3 regions of the Bacillus sp. CPT56D-587-MTF genome follow, and region 3 is predicted to be linked to each of the others. Evidence: riboswitches for the same ligand, from Rfam matches in the RefSeq annotation. Region 3 holds a riboswitch; each other region holds the start of a gene.
What was found. Region 3 has a riboswitch for S-adenosylmethionine ahead of AC3WVZ_RS05955 (YezD family protein). Riboswitches for the same ligand answer to the same signal wherever they lie in the genome.
Positions count from the first base shown of each region.

Region 1: it holds a riboswitch for S-adenosylmethionine, as region 3 does, so the genes downstream of both, mtnK (S-methyl-5-thioribose kinase) here and AC3WVZ_RS05955 (YezD family protein) in region 3, are expected to answer to the same signal.
Region 2: it holds a riboswitch for S-adenosylmethionine, as region 3 does, so the genes downstream of both, AC3WVZ_RS11585 (ECF-type riboflavin transporter substrate-binding protein) here and AC3WVZ_RS05955 (YezD family protein) in region 3, are expected to answer to the same signal.

Region 1 is NZ_JBYTEF010000001.1:3,660,833-3,668,053, forward strand. It holds gene AC3WVZ_RS18730 (DUF1129 domain-containing protein) at 1-542, opposite strand, end outside; gene AC3WVZ_RS18735 (DUF1129 domain-containing protein) at 562-1,326, opposite strand; gene AC3WVZ_RS18740 (PadR family transcriptional regulator) at 1,326-1,658, opposite strand; gene AC3WVZ_RS18745 (3-hydroxybutyrate dehydrogenase) at 1,855-2,631, shown strand; gene AC3WVZ_RS18750 (YvrJ family protein) at 2,661-2,822, opposite strand; gene mtnA (S-methyl-5-thioribose-1-phosphate isomerase) at 2,890-3,951, opposite strand; gene mtnK (S-methyl-5-thioribose kinase) at 3,948-5,129, opposite strand; SAM riboswitch class I at 5,220-5,361, opposite strand; gene AC3WVZ_RS18765 (carbon-nitrogen family hydrolase) at 5,433-6,296, opposite strand; gene AC3WVZ_RS18770 (pyridoxal phosphate-dependent aminotransferase) at 6,311-7,221, shown strand, end outside.
Region 2 is NZ_JBYTEF010000001.1:2,271,787-2,280,355, forward strand. It holds gene AC3WVZ_RS11575 (macrolide family glycosyltransferase) at 27-1,214, shown strand; gene AC3WVZ_RS11580 (aspartate/glutamate racemase family protein) at 1,305-1,985, opposite strand; SAM riboswitch class I at 2,140-2,255, shown strand; gene AC3WVZ_RS11585 (ECF-type riboflavin transporter substrate-binding protein) at 2,396-2,944, shown strand; gene AC3WVZ_RS11590 (ABC transporter ATP-binding protein) at 2,955-4,655, shown strand; gene AC3WVZ_RS11595 (energy-coupling factor transporter transmembrane component T family protein) at 4,648-5,448, shown strand; gene AC3WVZ_RS11600 (YjcZ family sporulation protein) at 5,585-5,692, shown strand; gene AC3WVZ_RS11605 (LytS/YhcK type 5TM receptor domain-containing protein) at 5,785-7,053, opposite strand; gene AC3WVZ_RS11610 (protein kinase domain-containing protein) at 7,143-8,024, opposite strand; gene AC3WVZ_RS11615 (GrpB family protein) at 8,152-8,569, shown strand, end outside.
Region 3 is NZ_JBYTEF010000001.1:1,125,968-1,134,536, reverse strand. It holds gene sat (sulfate adenylyltransferase) at 1-175, opposite strand, end outside; gene AC3WVZ_RS05960 (phosphoadenylyl-sulfate reductase) at 214-918, opposite strand; gene AC3WVZ_RS05955 (YezD family protein) at 1,006-1,149, opposite strand; SAM riboswitch class I at 1,222-1,330, opposite strand; gene lysA (diaminopimelate decarboxylase) at 1,446-2,762, opposite strand; lysine riboswitch at 2,943-3,124, opposite strand; gene AC3WVZ_RS05945 (DUF3888 domain-containing protein) at 3,214-3,609, opposite strand; gene AC3WVZ_RS05940 (LTA synthase family protein) at 3,864-5,750, shown strand; gene pssA (CDP-diacylglycerol--serine O-phosphatidyltransferase) at 5,939-6,640, shown strand; gene AC3WVZ_RS05930 (NAD(P)-dependent oxidoreductase) at 6,671-7,642, opposite strand; gene AC3WVZ_RS05925 (YozQ family protein) at 7,787-7,954, opposite strand; gene AC3WVZ_RS05920 (histidinol phosphate phosphatase domain-containing protein) at 8,023-8,569, opposite strand, start outside.

The DNA.
Region 1 (7,221 bases), 2.5 Mb from region 3:
CCAACAAGGATGAAACTGTCTGTACTAGTAAACTTAATAAATGTTGTACCATAAAACTTATTTAATAATGCAATACTAAAAATTGATAAGAACCATACCGCACCACTTATATATATAATTAAAAATTCAATTCTTTTACGCTTAAATGATGCTGTTCTCATCCCCCATATTAATACAATAATTCCTGCAAAAATCATAATCGGATAGCCAATTAACTCAATTAAAGAATAAGACAAACGATGGTCGGTTTCACTAAAGAATACGCTCTTCATCATCGTAAAAGCCAATAAATTTACAATAAAGTAAAGCAATAATTTATAATTACCTTTTCTATCTATACCCATCTCTTTTGCAAGTTGATTAGCATACTCTTTTGGCGAATCACCAAATATATCACTTACCGTTTTTCCTTCTTTCTCACCTTCAATTAAATGAAGTTCTGCATCTTCTAAAAAAGCGTCAACATCTTCTTCTTTAATTCCTTTCGTTATTAAATACACTTTCGTATCAATTAAAAACTTTTCTCCTTCTTTAGAAATCATCATGATAATCCCTCCCTTATTAAACCGTCTCTCTTCTATTCGTCTTCATCATAATTTCAAGGAAAATTAAAATAAACAAACTTCCGTATAAACATATAATTTGAAATAACATTGGAACAAGGTCTTCCGTTGTAAATGTTTTAAACACTAACATAATTGAAAGTGGAATGATTAAATATAAGTTTTTAAACCATCCTTCAAAATATATATTTATAGCTACTGTGATGATAAAAATCCCACCAGCCACTATATAACTTTGCACTTCGGTGAATGTGAGCATTTTTGTCGGATATATCACGTCTAATATCGTAACAGCTCCTAATAAAAACATTGGAGCGATCATAACTAAAGACCACATAGAAAACCATGTTTTTGTAAAACTTGTTACGAAGGCCATTTTGCGAAGTAGAAAATTAGGACCTATAACAACTAAAATCAATGAAAAACTATAACCGATACACTGAATAAGTGAAATCTGTAACATTCCATGATTCACTATTAAGATAGAAGCAATAATCCAAAACGATACGATATTCATTACTGTAAAACCAATTTGCTTCCACGTTTCCTGTCTATCTCTTTCCATTACTTTGACAAGTTCATTTGCATATTCTTTCGGTGAGCTTCCGAAAATATCTTCTACACTTTTCCCATCACTCTCACCCTCAATTAAATGGAGTTCCGCATCTTCTATAAAATTTTCAATATCGCTTTCTTTCACACTCTTTGCCGTCAAAAATAATCTCATATCTAACAAAAACTTTCGCGCTTCACTTGATAGCATTATTTTCTCCTTCCCTTCCCTTCAAGTAGACGTTCTACACTACTTTGCATCGTTTCCCAGCGATCCATAAATTCATCAAGTGCTTCCTCGCCTTTTTCTGTTAATGTATAATATTTTCTCTTTGGACCAGATGGAGATTCCTTCATTACGCTTGTTATTAGTCCTTCTTTTTGCATTCGTATTAATAACGGATAAATACTTCCCTCACTCGCCATTGTAAAACCATACTTCGCTAGCTTTTCACTCATTTCATAACCGTATATTTCGCCTTCAGAAATAATAGCAAGTAAGCATCCTTCTAAAATCCCTTTCAGCATTTGACTTGTCGACATAATTCAAATCCTCCTACTATCTTGCTTTACAAGATAGATAAGCGTAAGTATCTTGCTTTACAAAATAGTATAGCAAAGACTATTTTGCAAAACAAGATAGCTAACGATATTTTTTCCAAATGTTTGCAGGAATTTCATTATAGCTTCTCTAAATAGAGCACTATGAAAACTTTATTATGAAGGGATGTTTTTCATCATGGTTACAAATCGAGTTGTCTTTTTAACAGGTGCTGCAAGTGGCATTGGTTATGAAATGGGAAAGGCTTTTGCAAAAGAAGGTGCAAAAGTTGTGATTACCGATCGGCTTGAAGAACGTGCAAAAGAAGCTGCTGAACAATTACAAAATGAAGGTTTTCAAGCTATCGGTTTAAAATGTGACGTTACATCTGAAGAGGAAATTACAGCAGCAATTTCTCAAACAGTTGATCATTTCGGTTCATTACATATATTAATTAACAACGCAGGAATGCAACACGTTTCACCCATTGAAGACTTTCCAACTGAAAAGTTCGAGCTACTAATTCAAATTATGCAAATTGCTCCGTTTATTGCAATTAAGCATGCCTTTCCGATTATGAAACAACAAAAATATGGTCGTATTATTAATGTCGCTTCCATTAACGGCCTTGTCGGGTTTGCTGGAAAAGCTGCCTACAATAGTGCAAAACATGGCGTAATTGGATTAACAAAAGTTGCCGCTTTAGAAGGTGCTACGCATGGTATTACTGTTAATGCCCTTTGCCCTGGTTATGTTGATACCCCCCTTGTACGTAATCAACTACAAGACTTAGCTACTACACGAAATGTACCACTTGAAAATGTTTTAGAAGATGTTATTTATCCACTCGTTCCACAAAAGCGCTTATTACAAGTACAAGAAATTGCAGATTATGCGATGTTTTTAGCGAGTGAAAAAGCTAAAGGTATAACTGGTCAAGCTGTCGTTATCGATGGTGGTTATACCGCTCAATAAAAATAAAGTTTGCTCAAGAAGAGCAAACTTTATTTTTTATCCCGAGGATCTTCGTACTTTATTAATTGCCGCGGGAGCTTCTCAATTGCAACAATTACCCCCTCTAATTTACTTTCAATACGGTGGAGTAAATATAATGTTACAACAATCGGAAACCCTACATTACCTATCATCTTGATCCACTCTTCCACCCTCTTCCCCTCCTTTCATTATATAAGTAAGAGAAAACACTGCATTTAGGCATAAAAAAACAAGCTATTATGTATTAGCTTGTTTTTCAAATAATGATGCAATTTCTCGTTTATAGTCCCCGCGTATAATACCTTTCTCAGTAATAATTCCTGTAATTAATTCATTCGGTGTTATGTCAAATGCTGGATTATAAACATCCGTTCCAATTGGTGCTACTTGTTTTCCAAAGATTTTCGTAACTTCTGTTTCATCTCTTTCTTCAATAATAATTTCGGCTCCAGTTTCTTTCGTAACATCAAATGTTGACAGTGGCGCAGCAACGTAAAATGGGATATTAAAGTACTTTGCTAAAATAGCTAAATTCATTGTCCCTATTTTATTGGCTGTATCTCCATTTGCGACAATTCGATCCGCCCCCACAATAATTGCGTTTATTTCTTTCGTTTGAATAGCATGAGCTGCAGTATTATCTGTTATAAGGGTCACATCAATATTTGCTTGCTTCAATTCCCACGTCGTTAAGCGACCACCTTGTAAAACTGGTCTCGTTTCACACGCATATGCATGTAAACGCACACCTTTCTCTTTTCCAATATAAAAGGGAGCTAATGCAGTTCCATATCTGGCAGTTGCGATACTTCCAGCGTTACAGATTGTTAAAATATTATCGCCATCTTTAAAACATGTTAACGCATATTCCCCAATATTTCGACACACCTCTTCATCTTCCTGTTGAATGCGAAGCGCTTCTTCTTCTAATATTTTTTGCGCTTCTTTTATTGTAGTAATCTCTCGAATAGATTCTCTCATACGATCAATTGCCCAAAATAAATTTACTGCCGTTGGGCGTGATGTCCCTAAATAGTTACAGTCTCTATTAAACTTCTTTTGAAATTCTTCGATATGTAAAGTATTATATTTTTTCGCTGCAAGCGCCAAGCCAAATGCAGCTACAATTCCAATTGCAGGCGCTCCGCGTACTTCTAACATTATGATACTTTTCCAAACCTCTTCAATAGTCGTTAATGTTTTGTATTCTGTGCTATGTGGCAATTTCGTTTGATTTAATACCGCAATTGCATCCCCTTTCCAACTTACAGATCTCGGAACCGTAACGATTGTACTCATGCTTTTACACCCCTTGAAACTGTCTGTTGAAATAATGTTCGAAACAGTTGAATATCAGCACTTTTAGATTCATATTTTATTAGTTCTTTTCCTAAGGATAGCGCTTGTTTCTTAGCTTGAATTCTTGTTTCTTTATTTTCTATTTCATCTAAATCTGCTACATGAGCTAAACCAATTGTTCTACGAATTAGTTCACATCCGGCAAATCCAACAGCATCAGTAAAGATATTTTGCAAAATAATTGGTAACCATTGTTTTTCTTTCGTATATGCTTCTACACCTTCTCCAATCCATAACTTTGTAAAAGTCTCTACAAAATAACTCCACGTCTTTTCTATATGGAAAAATAGTACACTTCTCTTTTCTTCTTCTCTAGATAACGCATTTAATAATAGATTTGCAATAAATTGACCTATGTCAAACCCAAATGGGCCATATGTCGCAAATTCTGGATCAATCACTTTCGTTTCAGAAGGTGACGAAAAAATACTACCAGTATGTAAATCACCATGAATAAGAGTTTCTTTTCTTGTTAAGAACTTATATTTATATTGTGCTACTTTTAGTTTTAAAGTTTTATCACTCCAAAGTTCATCAACCACGAGCTGTAAATCTGGCTCATAATCATTTGTATCATAATGCCCAAACGGATCTGTAAACACTAAATCCTCTGTAATTTTACATAGGTCCGGATTTACAAAGGTACCTTCTAGTATCCTCTTCTCTTCTGACTGTAAACCAAAATCTGAAGTGTAAAATAAAACATGTGCTAGAAAACGACCAATATGCTGGGATAAAAGCGGATATTCTTCTCCGTCTATTAATCCTTTTCTTGTAATTGTTAGTCTTGATAAGTCTTCTATTACCGTTATCGCTAACTCTTCGTCATGACTGTACACTACTGGAACATAATCCGGTACATACTGCGCAAAAATTTGTAATGCCTTGCTTTCAATCGTTGCTCTTTTTATAGACAATGGCCAGCTTTCACCAACTACTTTCGCATAAGGCAGTGCTTGTTTTATTATAATGGATTTCTCTCCATCATCTAATTTGAACACGTAATTTAAGTTTCCATCTCCAATTTCATGACAAATGACATTTGCCTTCTCTTCAAAATAGCCATAATCTTTCGCATATTGTACAGCTGTTATTTCTGTTAATGAATAATATCCCATCTTCTTCTCCCCCTTTTTAAATTCAGAGGTTTTTCTAACATAGAAAAACCTCTTTCCACTAAGAAAGAGGTTTGAAGTTTATCTTCTCTCCTCTTATCTGCCAGAAAGTTTTACTTTCTGCTGGAATTAGCACCGTGCCTTTTGGCGTAATAAACGCCCCATTTCACAATGGTATTACGGTCGGTTGCTGGGCTTCATCGGGCCAAATCCCTCCACCTGCTCTTGATAAGAGTTGTATAATTTTTTGAATTTTTAACTTTATGTTGAAGACTATACCAAGAATAAAAATCACTTGTCAACATTTTATTTGTATAATTCTGGACGGCGATCCGCAAAAACTGGAATTCCTTTACGTACTTCTTTAATTTTCTCGAATTCAAGCTCTCCAAATAAAATTGATTCCTCTTCATTCGCCTCTACTACAACTTCACCCCAAGGATCCACAATTAAAGAATGACCTGCAAACACATTATTCGGATCCTTCCCTGCTCTATTACACGCAACAACATAACACTGATTTTCAACTGCTCTTGCTTGCAATAGCAAACGCCAATGTGCTAAACGAACTAATGGCCATTCAGCTACAACAAATAATACTTTTGCCCCTTTAGCAGTATGAACACGCATCCACTCTGGAAAACGAATATCATAACAAATTGTTCCAGCGCATTCAACATCATCTAGCTTAAATTCGCCCGTACCATTACCAGCTATTAAATATTTATGTTCATCCATAAGCTGAAATAAATGTACTTTACTATATTCGTTGACTAACTGTCCTTCATTATTTACAACATACATCGTATTTGTAACGCCTTGCTCTGTTTGCTTTGCTATGGACCCACCAACAATATGTACATCATATCGCTTCGCCCATTCTATTAACTTTTCTTTCGTTTCCACTCCATCCCTATCTGCAATTTCAGAAAGTCTCGTTAAATCATATCCTGTTGTCCATAGTTCTGGTAAGACGATAACATCTGGCCTTTCCTTCATAGCTTCACTTATTTTATTTTTAGCATTCTCAATATTTTTTTCTACATCTCCAAAAACAATATCCATTTGAATACATGCGACTTTCATTTTTTCAGCCCCATTCTTATTTTTCTCTTTACAAAATACTGGAAAGATTATATCATTTGTCACTAGAATTGTAACAACTTTCAAAAGAGGTGGAAAGTATGAAATTATTTCAACCTTCTGAGATAGTAACATCATTGCCAACACAATTTTTCGCTTCACTTGTTGCAAAAGTTAACAAAGTCGTTGCAGCTGGTCACGATGTTATTAATCTAGGTCAAGGTAATCCAGATCAACCAACACCGCAGCATATCGTAAAAGCTTTACAAGATGCTGCCGAAAAGACCATTCATCATAAATATCCGCCATTTCGCGGACATGAAAGCTTAAAGGAAGCCGTGGCTACATTCTATAAACGTGAATATGGCGTCGAATTAAACCCAAAAACTGAAGTTGCTATTTTGTTTGGTGGGAAGGCTGGACTAGTAGAATTACCGATTTGTTTTACAAATCCTGGTGATACGATTCTCGTTCCGGATCCAGGTTATCCAGATTATTTATCAGGGGTTGCTTTAGCAAAAGCACACTTTGAAAGAATGCCACTTATTGCAGAAAATAACTTTTTACCAGATTATACGAACATTGATGCCTCTATTGCAGAGCGTGCAAAATTAATGTTTTTAAACTATCCAAATAATCCTACCGGTGCTACTGCATCAAAAGATTTTTTTGATGAAACCATTCACTTTGCTAATAAACATAATATATTAGTTGTTCACGATTTTGCTTATGGCGCTATCGGATTTGATGGTCAAAAACCTGTTAGTTTCTTGCAAGCAGATGGTGCGAAAGATATAGGAATTGAAATTTACACATTATCAAAAACTTTCAATATGGCTGGCTGGCGCATCGCTTTTGCTGTAGGGAATGAAAGTGTGATTGAAACAATTAACCTATTACAAGATCATATGTATGTTAGTATATTCGGTGCAGTTCAAGATGCCGCTCGAGAAGCGCTATTAAGTTCACATTCTTGTGTAATAGACCTTGTAAATAGTTACGAATCTCGAAG
Region 2 (8,569 bases), 1.1 Mb from region 3:
AGTGAAATGTAAGGAGTGAGGAATAAGTGCTAAATATTTTAGTAGTTAATTTTCCAGCAGAGGGGCATGTAAACCCTACATTAAATTTAGTAAAAGCCTTTACTGAACGAGGGGATAATGTACATTATATTACAACGGCAAACTTTAAGGATAGAATTGAAGATTTAGGAGCTACTGTACATACTCATCCGGATCTATTAAAAGAGATTTCTATTGATGCTGAAACCTCATCTGGGTTAAATGCTTTCTTTCATGTGCATGTTCAAACTTCTTTATATATATTAGAAATTACGAAACAATTATATGAAAGTATAAAATTTGATTTCGTAATTTATGATATATTTGGCGCAGGAGAGTTAGTAAAGGAATATTTACAAGTTCCAGGTGTAGTGTCCTCACCTATATTTTTAATTCCGCCAGAATTTTTGAAGACATTACCTTTTCATCCAAATGCAGATATGCCATTTCAACCAGAGGAAATCTCTGAAAAATTACTAAATCAGATGGAACATAAATTTGGAGTAAAACCAAAGAATAATCTTCAATTTATGAATAATAAGGGTGATGTTTGTCTCGTATACACAAGTCGTTATTTCCAACCTAATAGCGAATCGTTCGGGGAAAATAACATTTTTATTGGACCGAGTATTTCAAAGCGTAAAACAAATATAAAGTTTCCACTGGAATCACTTAAAGAAAAGAAAGTTATTTATATTTCAATGGGAACACTGCTTGAAGGACTCGAACCATTCTTTAATACTTGTATTGATACTTTTTCAGATTTTGATGGGATAGTTGTAATGGCAATTGGTGATAGAAATGATATTTCTAAAATTAAGGAAGCACCAGATAATTTTATAATTGCTCCATACGTACCTCAATCAGAAATATTAAATGAAGCAGATGTTTTTATTACACATGGCGGTATGAATAGTGTACACGATGCCATTCATTATAATGTCCCATTTGTAATAATACCGCATGATAAAGATCAGCCAATGATAGCGCAAAGATTAACTGAGCTTGAAGCGGCACATAGATTATTGAAAGAACATGTTAATGTACACACTTTAAAAGAGGCCGTAACAGATGTACTTTCAAATGAAAAGTATAAATATGGTATAAGAAAACTTAATGATAGCTTTTTAGAATGTGGTGGTTCAAAAGAAGCGATTGCAGTTATTGAATCTCTTTTAAATAAAGTAAAACTTTAATTGGTGGGGCTTTACTGCCTGCAAATAGCGGGATAATTAGTCGTAACTGTATACAAGCATAGAGGTTCTCACCTTTATGCTTGTGTATTCTTATCCAGCAAATTGTACAGCAGTATTTGCATGTAAAAAAGCAGTATCAAAAACGGGAACAGTAAGATCATTTTGGGAGATGAGTAAAGGTATTTCAGTGCAGCCTAATAATACACCTTCAGCGCCGTTTTGAATTAATGATTTTGTAATTTGTAATAACCTTTTTTTAGATGTTTCTGAAATGATCCCTCTACTTAATTCATCTAATATGACATGGTGGATAAAAGTTCTTTCCTCGTCATTTGGGATAATTGTCTCAATGTTATATTTCGCTAATCGTGATTTATAGAAATCTTGCTCCATCGTTTGTTTTGTTCCTAATAGTCCGATACGTTTTATATTCTGTTCTACCATTTCTTTAGCACTTACATCACCAATGTGAAGAAGCGGGATAGATATTGCTTGTTCTACCTCCTCGGCAAATAGATGTACAGTATTTGAACACATTAATAAACATTCAGCCCCAGATTTTTCAACTTTCTTTGCAACTGTAACTAGTTCATTTTTCACTTCTTCATATTGATGGTTTTGTAATAAAGTAGTTACTTCACCAAAGTCCATACTATATAAAATTAGCTTCGCATTTTGATCGTATTGAGAGAGTGTAAGTGTATTAATATGTTTATAGTATAATGATGTAGATTCCCAACTTAATCCTCCAATCAAACCAATAACTTTCATAATGCATTCCTCCCCGAAACGATTTTGAATTCATTATTTCATAATTCCGATAAGAATACAATGATTTAAATGCGCTATTTAATAAAAAATAAAAATAGTAAGAAAAGTGTTGAAATTTACATTCTTTAGTGCCATAATACGAATTACAAATTAATACTTATCCAGAGAGGTGGAGGGAACGGCCCTAAGAAACCTCAGCAACCCCTATGCAATTTTATAGGAAGGTGCTAATTCCGCAGAGGACACGATGTGTTTTTTGAAAGATAGGAGGATTCTTGAAAGTGAAAGAAAGTGACCTCTTATGTAAGAGGTCATTTTTTTGTTGTATAGAAAGGGAGTGTCGATGCATAATTCATTTTTAAATTAAATATAGAGTAATAAAAGTTGACTAATATGAGAGGGGAATTGTCATGAATAAATTATCAACAAAGTTAGTAGTAGCAATCGGTATTGGAGCAGCATTATACGGGATATTAGGACTTTGGGGATTTTCTATTGCACCGAATACATTTATTAAACCAGCATTAGCTATATTAACTGTTTTTGGAGCATTATTTGGTCCAGTGGCAGGACTGTTAATCGGACTTATCGGTCATACCGTAACAGATACGATTGCTGGATGGGGTATTTGGTGGGGATGGGTTATTAGTTCAGGAATTATTGGTTTTTCAATGGGGCTTATTCAAAAAAGAGTTGGTTTTAGTGTGAAAAACGGGTCGTTTAACAAGGGGGATATTTCTTATTTAGCAATTACTGGGCTAGTTGGTATTGTCATTGCTATTATATTTGCTGGGGCATTCGATATTATTGTGATGGGAGAACCATTTGACAAAATTGTTATACAAGTATTAGGAGCAACAATTTCCGATGTCATCGTTTTCTTAGTACTTGGATTGCCACTTACAATTGGTTTGGCGAAATCCAATAAGAAACATACACATTTAAAAATTGAAAAGTAGGGATGTTAACATGCAACCAATTATTTCGTTTGAACAATTCACCTTTCAATATGGGCATGCTGCGCAGCCTACTTTAAGTGATATTACCTTTCATATATACCCTGGGGAAAAAGTGCTAATTGCTGGACGAAGTGGTTCAGGAAAGTCGACATTAGCTCATTGTATAAATGGGCTAATCCCATTTTCTTACGAAGGGAATAGCACAGGTAACGTTTTAATTGCCGGTAAAGACCCAAGGGAAGGAAGTATTTTTGAACAAAGTAAACAGGTAGGAACAATTTTACAAGATCAAGATGCTCAATTTATTGGTCTGACAGTAGAAGAAGATGTAGCTTTTTATTTAGAAAATGAATGTGTAAAGCAAGATAACATGAAAAAGATTGTTTCGGACTCATTAAGAAAGGTGAAGATGCATACGTTTCATAAACAAAGTCCACATGAATTATCAGGAGGTCAAAAGCAAACAGTTTCTCTTGCTGGTTTATTAACAACAAATGCGGATATATTATTGTTCGATGAACCATTAGCGAACTTAGATCCACTAAGCGCCATACATACGATAGAACTTATGAAAGATATACATGAGCAGTATAATAAAACGATTGTTATTATCGAACATAGGATAGAAGAAATTTTAAAACTGGATTTAGACAAAGTTATATTAATTGATGAAGGTAAAGTCATTGCGATGGGAACACCAAAAGAAATCTTAGCGTCAAATATATTACCACGTATTGGCTTAAGAGAGCCTATTTACATCGAAGCATTAAAGAGATTACACTTTGATTGTAATAATGACGTAATATATCCAATGGAAAACCTTCAAAAAGAAAAGGTAAGCAACGTTATAAAAGAGTGGATGGAGAAACAAGTCATATTAGAAAGGAATGCTAAAAACAAGGAATTACTTAAAGTGGAGAATTTATCATTTTCATACCCTAATAAACAAAAAGTATTAGAAAATGTAAACCTTTTAATATATGAAGGAGAAATTGTGGCACTGTTAGGACATAATGGAGCAGGGAAATCCACATTAGCTCATAGTCTTATAGGTATAAACAAAATGAAAAATGGGAAAATTGCGTTAAAAGGTGAAGATATTAGTTCTTGGTCTATTCGTAAACGTGGGGAAATCATATCTTACGTGATGCAAAATCCAAATCATATGATTACACAGCCTACTGTTTTTGAAGAAGTTTCATTTACATTAACATTACATAATTTTTCTAAGGAAGAAATTAAGAATAAAGTAGAAGGGATTTTAAAAATTTGTGGCTTATATCCATTTCGTAATTGGCCAATTCAAGCACTAAGCTATGGGCAAAAAAAGAGACTAACAATCGCATCTGTATTAACAACAAATCCTAAGCTTATCATATTAGATGAACCGACAGCGGGACAAGATTATTATCATTATAAACAATTTATGTCGTTTATTAAAAACCTAGCTAAAAAGGGAATTTCATTTGTTGTTATCACTCACGATATGAATCTCGCGCTAGAATATACAGACCGTGCAGTAGTTCTACATGAAGGGAAAATTATTGCGGATAACACAGTGTTTGATGTATTAGGCAATCAAGAAACGTTACAAAGAGCCAACTTAAGAGAGAGTTCTTTAACCAAGCTTATTAAATTTAGTGGGATTGCATGTCCAGAAAAATTTATGGAGCTTTATTTAGACAGTACTAGGAGGGAGGAAGGTGCATAGTACATATTTTCATCGTATGGATGGGGTAGTGAAATTGTTTTTATTTATTTTTTGTATGACGCTTACTTTTTTGTTTTTTGATTTTCGGGTGTTGCTAATATTATTTATTATTGGGTGTATCGGACTCAGCATTGCTAAAATTCCATTTCGTAAAATTTTAATTGTTTTTAGTGTCATATTTACATTTAGTTTATTAAACTCTGTCATGATTTTATTTATTACACCAACTCATGGATCTGAATTAACTGAATCATATACCGCGTTTTTACATGTTGGATATGCAACGATTACATATGAAACATTATTTTATGCAGCTACACTTTCATTAAAGTATTTTACGTTATTACCATTTACACTTCTTTTTATTTACACGACAGATCCAAGCGAATTTGTAAGTAGCTTAAGTAAACTTGGTATTCATTATAAGATTACATATGCAATAAATATTGCACTACGTTATATTCCTGACATCCAGTCTGAGTATAAAATTATTAAACACGCGCAAGAAGCGAGAGGAGTGGCTTTTGAAAAAGGAGAAGCAAGTTTATGGGTTCGTATGAAGAACCGTGTTTTAATTTTCTGGCCACTAATCATTCATTCTCTAGAAAGAATAGATACGGTTTCAAATGCAATGGATTTAAGAGGATTTGGAAAGAAGGATAAACGTACATGGTTTTATACAAGTAAGGCGAAACGTGAAGATTTCATCGCTTTATTTGCCGGTATTTTCATATTTATTGTTGCGGTATATTTAAAATTAAACGTATTTCAAAACTTTTGGTATCCATTTTAAAGCACTCTTTAAACGAGTGCTTTTACTTATTTTTATGTAGACATGCTCAAAAAAGGGATATATACATAATGTATAATACGAACCAGTTAAAATGATCAACTACCTATTAGTTTTCAAACCAAAAGGAGGAGAAAATATGAGTTACGGTGGTTCTTGTGGTTTTGGTGGAGGTTTCGCTTTACTAGTTGTGTTATTCATTCTATTAATAATTGTAGGATGCAGCTGCTGGGGCGGAGGATACTAATTTTTAATTAGTCTTCACAAATGTAAACTAAAAAAACATTGAAGATACTTATGTATCGAAACAAATAAAAAAGGAGCAACTATGCTCCTTTTTTATTTGTTTAAATGCGTATTCTCACTATATTTCGGGAACGTAATCGTTAAAGTCGTTCCTTTACTAACGATACTTCGGATTTTTAAACTTCCATGCATCGTCTCAATAATCTTAACAGCAACCATTGTACCTAAACCAGTTCCTTTTGTTTTTGTACTAAAATACGGTTCACCGAATCGATGTATTTGCTCCTGTGACATTCCAACTCCGCTATCTTCAATTCGTATTTCAACTTTACTATTATTGATAGATGAGGAAATATTTAAGGTACCACCATTAGGCATTGCTTCAATACTGTTTTTTATTAAGTTTAAAAAACATTGTTGAAAGTGCTGTTTATTACCAACAATGGTTGCCTCAGAAAAATCCTGTGTAATATGTATCGTATTCATATTACACAATGGCAATATCATATTAATAACTCGATTTAACTCTTGTTTTACTGAAATTTGATCTAATTTTTCTGGAGCAGGTTTGGCAAACGTTAAGTAATCATCGATAATTTCTTGGGCACGATTTAACTCTTCAAGTATATGTTTAATATATTCGTCTCTTGATTCAGGAGTTAAATTTTGTGTTTTTAAAAGCTGTGTAAATCCTTTTACAACCGTTAAGGGATTCCTTACTTCGTGCGATATACTTGCAGCGAGTTGGCTAACAATCTCCATTTTTTCCATTTTAATTAATTTAGAGCGCATTAATACAGCATCCTTTATAACTTCATTTATATAAACAATAAATAACATTAAAGTAGTCGGTAATACCATGAAATAAATAATATACAAATTATTCACTTCAAAATCTGATAAAGTTAATACAATTAAAGTTGTAAATATTGCTAGGAAAAAGGTTAAAAACATGGAAAAAGCTACTTTAAGTTTTCTATTATATGTATTAAATTTTGAAGATGCGAGTGCTGTAACGATGAACATTATTCCGTAAACAACGACTGTTAGCATATTAAATCCATAAAATATAAATCTTGTAATTAATAAAATTGTAAACAATATGATACCGACAGGGAATCCACCATAAAGCGTAGCTATTATGACCGGAATTTGTCTTAAATCATGAATACAACTTTCATCCATATAGATAGGGTATCGCATACATAAAATAAGCGGAATACTAGAACAAAGGGTAATCAGTAGTATTTTATATTTCTTTAAATAGTGCCGGCTATCATATATGAAATAAAAAACAAATATACTACATAAAATGTATAGAAGATTATTTAACACGTTTTGATTAATATAAACAAAGTCCATAATATTTGCCTCGTTATTCTGAATTTCCTTTTCATATGTATTATACATGATAATAGTATAAACTCTATATTTCTTTTAATAATTTAGGGTTATATCCTTTCCGCATTAGCCGCTTTTAACCACGCTTCATAGAATTCTATAACTGATGCATACCGTTCTGCTCGATTGGCATTTACAGCACGATACGCTACCTCATATAATTCCTTACTTGCTTCCCATTTTATAAAAGAACGATCTTTTTCACCGCCTAAAAGTGAGAAAGCCATTGCTCCCATATTAAATACATTTGTTCTTTCATCAATTGTTGCGTTTAGTTCAAATTCCTCTGGTGACATAAAACGGGAGGAACCCCATAGCCGGCCCATTCTATTTATGTAAGGTTTCTTACTGTATAAATCTATATCACAAATTTTTGTCTCGTTTGTATTAAAATTATATAAAATACTACCGTCATAAAAATCTATTGCTACATAGTTTTTCTTTTCTACATAACTATGGAAAGAAAAAATGGAATGTAAGGAATGAATTCGTTCTATAGCAGATAAATGTCTAAATTTATAAAATGGTGAGTTTGGATTTTTATATTTTTCAGGAGATGGGAAACGCCAATGCGAATGAAGACACTCACCATCAAACCAATCGAAAATTAATACATATCCAGATTGAACTGGAAAATGATCAATTAATCTTATGAGCGATTTATGCTTTAAATCTTCATAGATAGTAACTGAATTTTTTAGCCTTTCAATAGCATCACCCGTTGTTCCTTCATATGCAATTGTTTGTGCTCCTGCGTATTTGATAAATTTCTTATGCCCATCTTTTTCTACACCAAAACTTATATTACCTGAATCTTGTTGGTCAAAAACTGCAAATACGGTCCCTAATTTAATAAGCCAATCAAAATTATGATATTCTTTTAATTGGAATGTTACGTTATTTAACTGAATTTCCACGGAATTATCTTTCATAGATTACCTCACATTTAATATAATTAAGTTGTACATTCCACTATTCGACATATTTTATGGAAATCCTATGCTAATAATATAAAATTTTATAAATATAATGATAAATATTTATAGAGAGGTGAATACAATGGATCAACAAATTGTTATTAAACCGTATCAAAAAGAATGGGTTGAAGAGTATATAAAAGAAAAAGAGAAATTTTGTTCCTTGTTAGGACAAGAAATAATTGCTGTTGAACATATAGGAAGCACAGCAGTAGAAGGATTAGGAGCTAAACCTCTTATTGATATGATGATTGGCGTAACAGAATTGCAAATAACTGAAAAGTGGATTGAAGTTCTATCGGAAATTGAATATGAGTATGTTCCAAAAGATGCAACGAATTGGCGTTTTTTTAGAAAAGGAAAGTGGAGAGCAGGTACTCATCATTTGCATGTTTATATTTATAATAGTGACGAGTGGAGAAACAATATTTTATTTCGTGACTTTCTAATAAGCAATGAATGGGCACGTAAAGAATATAGAGAATTAAAAGAGATGCTTG
Region 3 (8,569 bases):
CTACAACCGAATCATAATCTTTCTTTCCTAAAAAACCAGTAAGCGGGCTATATCCTCCTGTCGCTAATAGTTCTAAATCACTTAACGCAATGTTATCTAGCCCAATTTCTTTTTTAATTTGTGATACGTCGTATGTCTCGTCTATTCGATTTATTAATTCGTTTCTTGTACTCATTTTCTATACCCTCTCTTAGCTTTATTTTCAAATTCATCTTATTGGTAATGAAGACCACATTCAGTTTTCACTTTCCCAGCCCATCTACCATCTCTCGAATCGCCACCCTCTCCTACAGGCAACGTACATTTCTCACACCCAATACTTGGATAGCCAACATCATGCAACGGGTTATACGGCAAGCTATGTTTGTATACATATCGCCAAACTTCTTTCCACGTCCAATGAATGAGTGGACAAACTTTAATAGATTGAAAACGATGATCTTGATTTATAAACTTTGTATGCTTACGTGTTTCTGATTGTTCCCTTCTTAAGCCCGATATCCATGCTTTTTCCACGACTAATGATTTTTCTAAAGGTAAAATTTTTCTAATCTTACAACAAAGATTCGGATTGCTCTCCCACAGTTTTTCACCATGCAACTTCGCCTGTTCATCAAGTGTAAGTTCTGGCTGTTTTTCTATAATATTCAATGAAGGAAATCGTTCCCGCACTTTTTGAATTAATTCATACGTTTCTTGAAAATGAACATTTGTATCCAAAAATACAACTTTAGCAGATGGATTTACTTGGTTTATAATGTGCAGCAATACCATACCTTCCACCCCAAAGCTACATGCGTAGACAACCTCATCTTTATATTCTTTATAAGCCCAATTTAATACTGATAACGCACCTTTTGTTTCATCTTCTTCCGAAAACGAAACAACATTTTCTTCCCACGTTTCATACGTCAACATGTTTTTCCCCCCTGTAAAAGCAAAAAGACGGTTTTAACCTAATGAAAATAGGTTAAAACCGCCTCTAGTTTTTCTAGTCAGCGCTTTTCACTTTAAACGTACTTTTTCACTTTTCTCTAACTGAATTACTTTCCCATCTTGCACAACAATTGTAATTGAACCATATTTCATATCAGCAAGCATCGCTTCAATCTTCTCGGATACTTCATCAAAATGTTCCCGTACACTCACGCGAACAGCCCCCCTTTTTATTCATAAAAAAAATCTTTCCCATTTCGAAAAGACTGTTCGGTAATATATTTTACCTTATCTTTCAAAATGGATCCCATTTTGCTGGATTTAGCACCTTGCTTTCTATAAGCAGGTTGCCGAGCTTCTTCGGGCCAGTTCCCTCCGCTTCTCTTGATAAGCTTTGTATTTGTATTTTATCACAATTCTGATTTTTTTCAATCCTAGTTTTCCGATATATTTTAATTATTTTATTTTATAAAAAAGGAATTGCCCATTCGAACAACTCCTTTTCTTATTTAGACAAGCTCTTTAATACGTATGCGATCGTTCCCAATAATATTTTCATATGTTTCGCGTTCCACAACTACTTGCGATGTTCCGCCTTTTGCAAAGACAACGGCTGGTCTTCGAATCCGATTGTAATTATTCGCCATCGAGTACCCGTATGCTCCTGTACAGGAAACTGCTAGTAAATCAGAAGCAGCGACTTTCGGTAAATGAATATCCCAAATCAACATGTCTCCACTCTCACAGCATTTCCCGGCAATCGAAACGAGTTCCTCATTCTCATCATTCGCTCGATTCGCTAACATCGCTTCATAACGCGCATTATATAAAGCAGGTCTTAAATTATCTGTCATTCCACCATCGACTGATACATATTTCCGAATACCAGGAATATCTTTCACAGATCCAACTGTATAAATTGTTGTCCCAGCATCACCTACAATGCTACGGCCTGGCTCAATCCATATTTCTGGAAATGGATATTCACATACAGTAAATTGTTCTCTCACTGCACTTGTTACAGCTCGCACATATGTCTCAAGAGTTAATGGTGTATCTGACTCTGTGTAACGTATTCCAAATCCCCCGCCTACATTTAACACTTTTACTACATAGTTTGTTTGCTCTCTCACTTCTTCTAAAAATTGGCGAAGAACTTCAATTGCTCGAACAAAACCAGCTGTTTCAAATATTTGCGACCCAATATGTGAATGGATCCCTAGCACATTATAATTTGATTTTTGTAAAGCAAATCCAATTGCCTGCATCGCTTGACCGTTTGAAACACCAAATCCAAATTTCGAATCATCTTGACCTGTTGTAATATATTCATGTGTGTGCGCCTCTACTCCAGGCGTTACACGAATTAATATGTTCACAAATTTCCCATGTTGCATCGCTAAATCGTGTAAAACTTCTAATTCAAAGAAATTATCTACGACAAAACAACCGATATTCGCCTGAAGAGCCATCACTATTTCTTCTTCTGTTTTATTATTTCCATGAAAATGAATACGTGATGCCGGAAATCCTGCTTGGAGCGCAGTATATAATTCTCCCCCAGAAACAACGTCTAATGACATACTCTCTTCACGAGCTACTCGGCACATCTCCATGCACAAGAACGCCTTGCTTGCATATGCTACTTGATAAGAGAAACCACTTTCTTTAAAAGCACGATGAAATGCTCGGCATTTTCCTCGAATAGACTCTTCATCGTATACATAAAGTGGTGTTCCGTATTGCTTTGCTAGCTGCGTCGTATCGCACCCTCCAATTTCTAAGTGTCCTTGCCCATTAATTCGGCTTGTGCCGTGTAAATACATTTAAATTCCTCCCTTATTTCCTCTAAAACTCATAACCCCAATCTTCTATTCATTGCAGCACGCTTTTAGATAGACAAAAAACGCGCGGAACAATGTTCACACGCGTTTCTTATTAGGAAAAATATATATTGAAAAAATAAACGAGTTGTTATCTCCTCAAAATAAGAAACCGCATCAACATCTCCAAATAGCTCTCCATAAAATAAATCTTATGACAGTACTACATTTATTCAATGCAGTCCCAATATATGAATAAGATGGTTATTCTTATATTTCGGCAATAGTCCCTTTCAACCTATGATCACAGATTCCATTAAATCTCCCATAGCTTACTCTTTCCTATCGCGGCCTCTACCTTTGAGAGTAGATGAGGTAAGTCTATTTAATTTTCAAACATCTAATTGTTGCTATTAACAATACCAAAGGACCATTTTATTTGTCAAACAATTTTTTATATTGTTTTTTTACAGTTTAGTTTCGTATCATTTGGTAAGCGCTTTACTGAAATCTTTGTCACTTCCCATTCGCCTTCTTCGTTATTAAATGTAATCGTTACCTTCTCAAATGGTGGAGCAATTTTCCCAGCAACACGTTCATACTTTGTCACTTCAATACTTGCTTGAAATAAATATGTACCGCTATACACTTTTTTTAAACTAATAATTTTAGGACATTGATAAGGTTTCAAACTTCCATATTGTTTTTCAATTGCTTTATTTATTTTTGGAAATAAAACAGAATAAAGTGCATCTTCCATAAGAGGTGCATCATATTGGGCTACCGACACACTCGGTGAAGTAAAAAGTATAACACTACTGCATGCTATAAAATATAATAATTTTCGCATTATAACCTCCGTATTATCACGCGATTCTTTCTGCGTACGATAATTATCATACATAGAAATTCTGTTTTATTGTCTCCCACCACTCTTTTTCTACTCGATTATTATAAAAAAGCCCACAACCTTCTTTTATTTTCGTATAATGATACTCATAGTATAATAATCATAATAACAAAGGACTGTTCGTATATATAAAATGAGTCGTTAAGCAAACTGACTCACAAGAACTGTCATGCTTTTTAGGAGAGGAGTATATTATGCTACAACATCTGTTTCCAAAACTGCGATTTGCACTCGTTGCAGTCGTTTTACTATGGATTAAAACATATATTGTGTACAAGCTAGCATTTGATATTAAAATTGATAATTTCTTTGAAGAATTCATGCTTTTTATCAATCCACTAGCTGCGTTACTTTTATTTTTCGGCTTAGCTTTACTTGCATCTAAGCACCGAAACCGAATTATAATTGGAATCAGTTTTATACTGTCATTTATTTTATTTGGAAACGCAATGTTTTATGGGTTCTATAACGATTTCGTTACTTTCCCGGTTTTATTCCAAACAAACAATATGGCTGATTTAGGGACAAGTATAAAAGAACTCTTTACGTACAAAACATTACTTTTATTTGCAGATGCAATTATTTTAATGTTTATTTCACGTAAATTCCCATCATTTGGCGACAAAACACCACTTTCCCGCTCAGAGAAGCGAACTTTCTTTAGCGGTGTAACAGCTTTATTAGCACTACAAATTGTTGTATCAGTTATTTATAAACCACAAATGTTCTCGCGCTCATTTGACCGTCAAACTGTCGTGAAGAATTTAGGTTTATACACATACCATCTATTTGATATTACGCTTCAATCCAAGTCTTCAGCTGAGCGTGTATTTGCAAGTGGGGATGGGTTTTCTGAAATTAAAAACTATACAGACTCAAAAGACAAACAAGTTGATAAAAACTTATTTGGAGCTGCAAAAGGTAAAAATGTAATTTTAATTTCAATGGAATCTACACAAAACTTTGTTATTAATAAAAAAATAAATGGAAAAGAAATTACACCATTTTTAAATGAATTTATTAAGGATAGTTTCTATTTCGATAACTTCTATCATCAAACTGGACAAGGCAAAACTTCTGATGCTGAATTTATCGTTGAAAACTCACTTTATCCGCTAGATCGTGGTTCTGTATTCTTTACTCATGCAACAAATGAATACACAGCGACACCAGAACAATTAAAGAAATACGGATATTCTTCTGCCGTCTTCCATTCAAACGATAAAACGTTTTGGAATCGGGATGTAATGTATCCTGCGCTTGGATATGATCGTTATTTTAATTTAAATGATTACGCAGGAACGGAGCAAATGTCTGTCGGTTGGGGATTAAAAGATAAAGAGTTCTTTGAACAATCTATTCCAAAGTTAAAATCTTTACCGCAACCGTTCTATACAAAATTTATTACATTAACAAATCATTTTCCATTTCTTCTAAATCCGGAAGATCAATATGTTGATGAATTCAACTCGGAAAGTGGTGTTGTAAACCGCTACTTCCCAACTGTTCGTTACACAGATGAAGCTCTTAAATTATTTATTCAACAATTAAAAGAAGAAGGATTATATGATAATTCCGTTATTGTCATTTATGGTGATCATTACGGTATTTCCGAAAACCATAACGCAGCTATGGCACAGTTCCTAGGAAAAGATACTATTACACCATTCGATTCTATGCAATTACAACGAGTCCCTCTTATTATTCATGTGCCTGGCCAAGAAGGAAAAGTTGTTTCTAAAGTATCCGGTCAAATTGATATTAAGCCAACGCTCCTTCATTTACTTGGTATTAAAACAAATAAATCCGTTGAATTTGGAACTGACTTATTTATTAAAGAGAAAGACCCGCTTATGGTAATGCGTGATGGTAGCTTTGTTTCTGAAGAGTATGTTTATACAAAAAATATGTGCTACAAAAGAAGTACGGGTGAAGAAGCTGACATGACGTTATGTCAGCCGTATATTGAAAAAGCAAAAACAGAATTAAAACTCTCCGATAAATTAATTTATGGAGATTTATTACGCTTCGATCCTAATAATCGATATAAAACCGGAACGATGACAACGAAATTTGAATAGTAAAGGAAGCAACTTTATACAAGTTGCTTCCTCTTTTTATTTTCACTTAATTTTCGAACCATCCTTCTATGAAATCTTTCACAAATTGGTAATTTCTTTCGTATGAGGAATAAATTTATGGTATGATAAAATAAGTAAACTTTCATACACTAATTAAGAATTTATTACAGAAAGCAAGGGATCAGATTTTGTATAGAGCAGCTATTCCAAACTTATTTACGCTCGGAAATTTATATAGCGGATTTTTATCAATCGGCTATGCATCTTTAGGATATTATAAATCAGCTGCTATTTTAGTACTTATCGGGATGATGTTAGATAGTCTTGATGGTCGTGTTGCTCGTTTATTACGTGTTGATTCACAAATGGGAAAAGAGCTCGACTCGCTTGCAGATGTCGTAACATTTGGTGCAGCACCAGCTGTTTTAATGTATTACACATCTTTCTCAAACTACGGAATCATCGGATTATACATAGCGGGATTATTCCCTCTTTTCGGAGCATATCGTTTAGCACGATTTAATGTAACACCATCTTCTACTTCAATGAAATATTTCACTGGAGTACCGATTACAGCAGCGGGAGGGCTTGTTGCTTTCTTAACATTATTTTCACATACCATTCCAAAAATCGTTCTTATTACCGTATTTGTAACGTTCGCATTTTTAATGGTGAGCCGCATTCGTATCCCAAGTTTAAAAGATGTACCAATTCCACGATATAGCATCATTATTACACTATTTTTAGTTGGAATCATTATTACAATGTATCAAACAGGATTTGGAAATTTTTCTGTTTTCTTATTCATTGCCATTCCACTATATATTTTGTACATGTTATCTCAATTCATTAGACAAAGACCGTCTAAAAAAGCGAATAAAGAAAAATAAGAAAACCTTCCGAGTCCGGAAGGTTTCTTTTTATTTTGTAACTAATACCTTTTGATTTACAGGTGTTACTGGCTCTTCGCCGTTTAATACAGCTAAAATATTTCTGACAGCCATTTCAGCCATCGCATCACGAGTTTCAAATGTTGCATTCCCTACGTGTGGAGCAAGTACTACATTCTTTAATTCTTTTAGCTCTTCTGTAATTTTCGGTTCAAATTCAAACACGTCAAGAGCTGCTCCTTCAATTTCATTCGTTTTTAATGCATGAGCAAGTGCTGCTTCATTCATAATTGGTCCACGTGAAGCATTTACAATATACGCTGTTTTCTTCATCATTTTAAACTGCTCTTCATCAATCATATGATGTAATTTCGGATTATAAGCACAGTTAATTGTAATAAAGTCTGCTGTTTGTAATAATTCTTCCAACGTCACATACGTTGCTCCCAGTTCACTTTCAGCTTCAAGCTTACGATTTGGCCCTGTATATAAAACATCCATTCCAAATGCTTTCGCACGTTTTGCAACAGCCTTCCCGATTTCTCCAAGACCTATAATTCCGATTGTCTTACCATGGACTTCTCGTCCTAAGAAAAATAACGGTGCCCATCCGTTAAATCCAGTCGTACGACATAACGTATCCCCTTCAGGAATTCTACGCGCCGCTGCTAAAAGAAGTGCAAATGTTAATTCTGCAGTCGCTTCCGTTGATACTTTCGGTGTATTCGTAACTGCAATTCCTTTTTCGCCCGCATACGTGTAATCAATATTGTCGTAACCAGCACCATAGTTTGCAACAATCTTTAAATGAGGCGCTGCATCAATAACTTCTTTTGGCACCTTTGTCGAAAGTAAACTTAACAATGCATCTTTATCTTTTACACGCTCTGTTAATTCATCTATAGAAATTAACTCCTCTTTATTGTACATTTCTACATTATGATCTTTTAATAGTTCTAATCCAATTTCCGGAATTTTTCCCGCTACTAATATTTTTGCCACTACTAACACCTCTTCTATAGAAAATAAGACATCTCTTATATTTCATTGTAAGAAATCCACATATAAAAACCAAGGAATTTGATTATAGTTTTGAAATTCGACACTTTTCCATGAAAAAAGAGGAGATGCAACTCTCCCCTCTTCTTACGCTTTTTCCTGCGATTCTTTTCCAAGCTTCACATCAATAGTTCCTTCTGCAACCGTATCGCTAATTTGCTCCTCAATAACCGATTGAGATGCAGCATTCGTTTCAGAAGTATAAGCTTGTTGCTGTGCACCTTGTACATTTTGTTTGTTTTGTTGTTTCGCCATTTCTTACCCTCCTTTTCATTCTTTCTTATTTTGAACAAAAAGGACAGTTTTCATCAAAAAATTGCGTTTCATTTTGAATTTGTTACTTCTTCTTCAAGCGACCTCATTACTCTTGCTCGCTTCGTAAATGTTGCAACCTGAGTAACACCGTGAGCTCGTAATGTTTGTACATTTTCTTGTACATAATTCCCTAAATCATTTGGGTAATGGGCATCCGAAGAAATCGTAATTGGAACACCATACTTAGCTAATACTTGTAAATATAGTGGACTTGGGCACATTTCACGAACAGGATAACGATAGTATAATCCTGCATTTATTTCTGTTGCCGTATTCGTTTCTACTAATGCACAGGCAATTTCCTCATAATAAGAAAGCTGTTCATTCTCATCCAATCGATAATTAAATACCTTTATATTATCAAGATGAGCGATAATATCAAATAACTCGGTACGAATCGCACTCTCGACTGTTTTAAAAAACATATCATATAATGCGCGTAGGTCATGCACCTCAAAATATTCTTTCGTATCTGGATTATCAAACCCCCAGCCATTTAGAAAATGAACGGAACCAATTACATAATCAAAGTCTCCTAGCGCTAATAATTCTTTT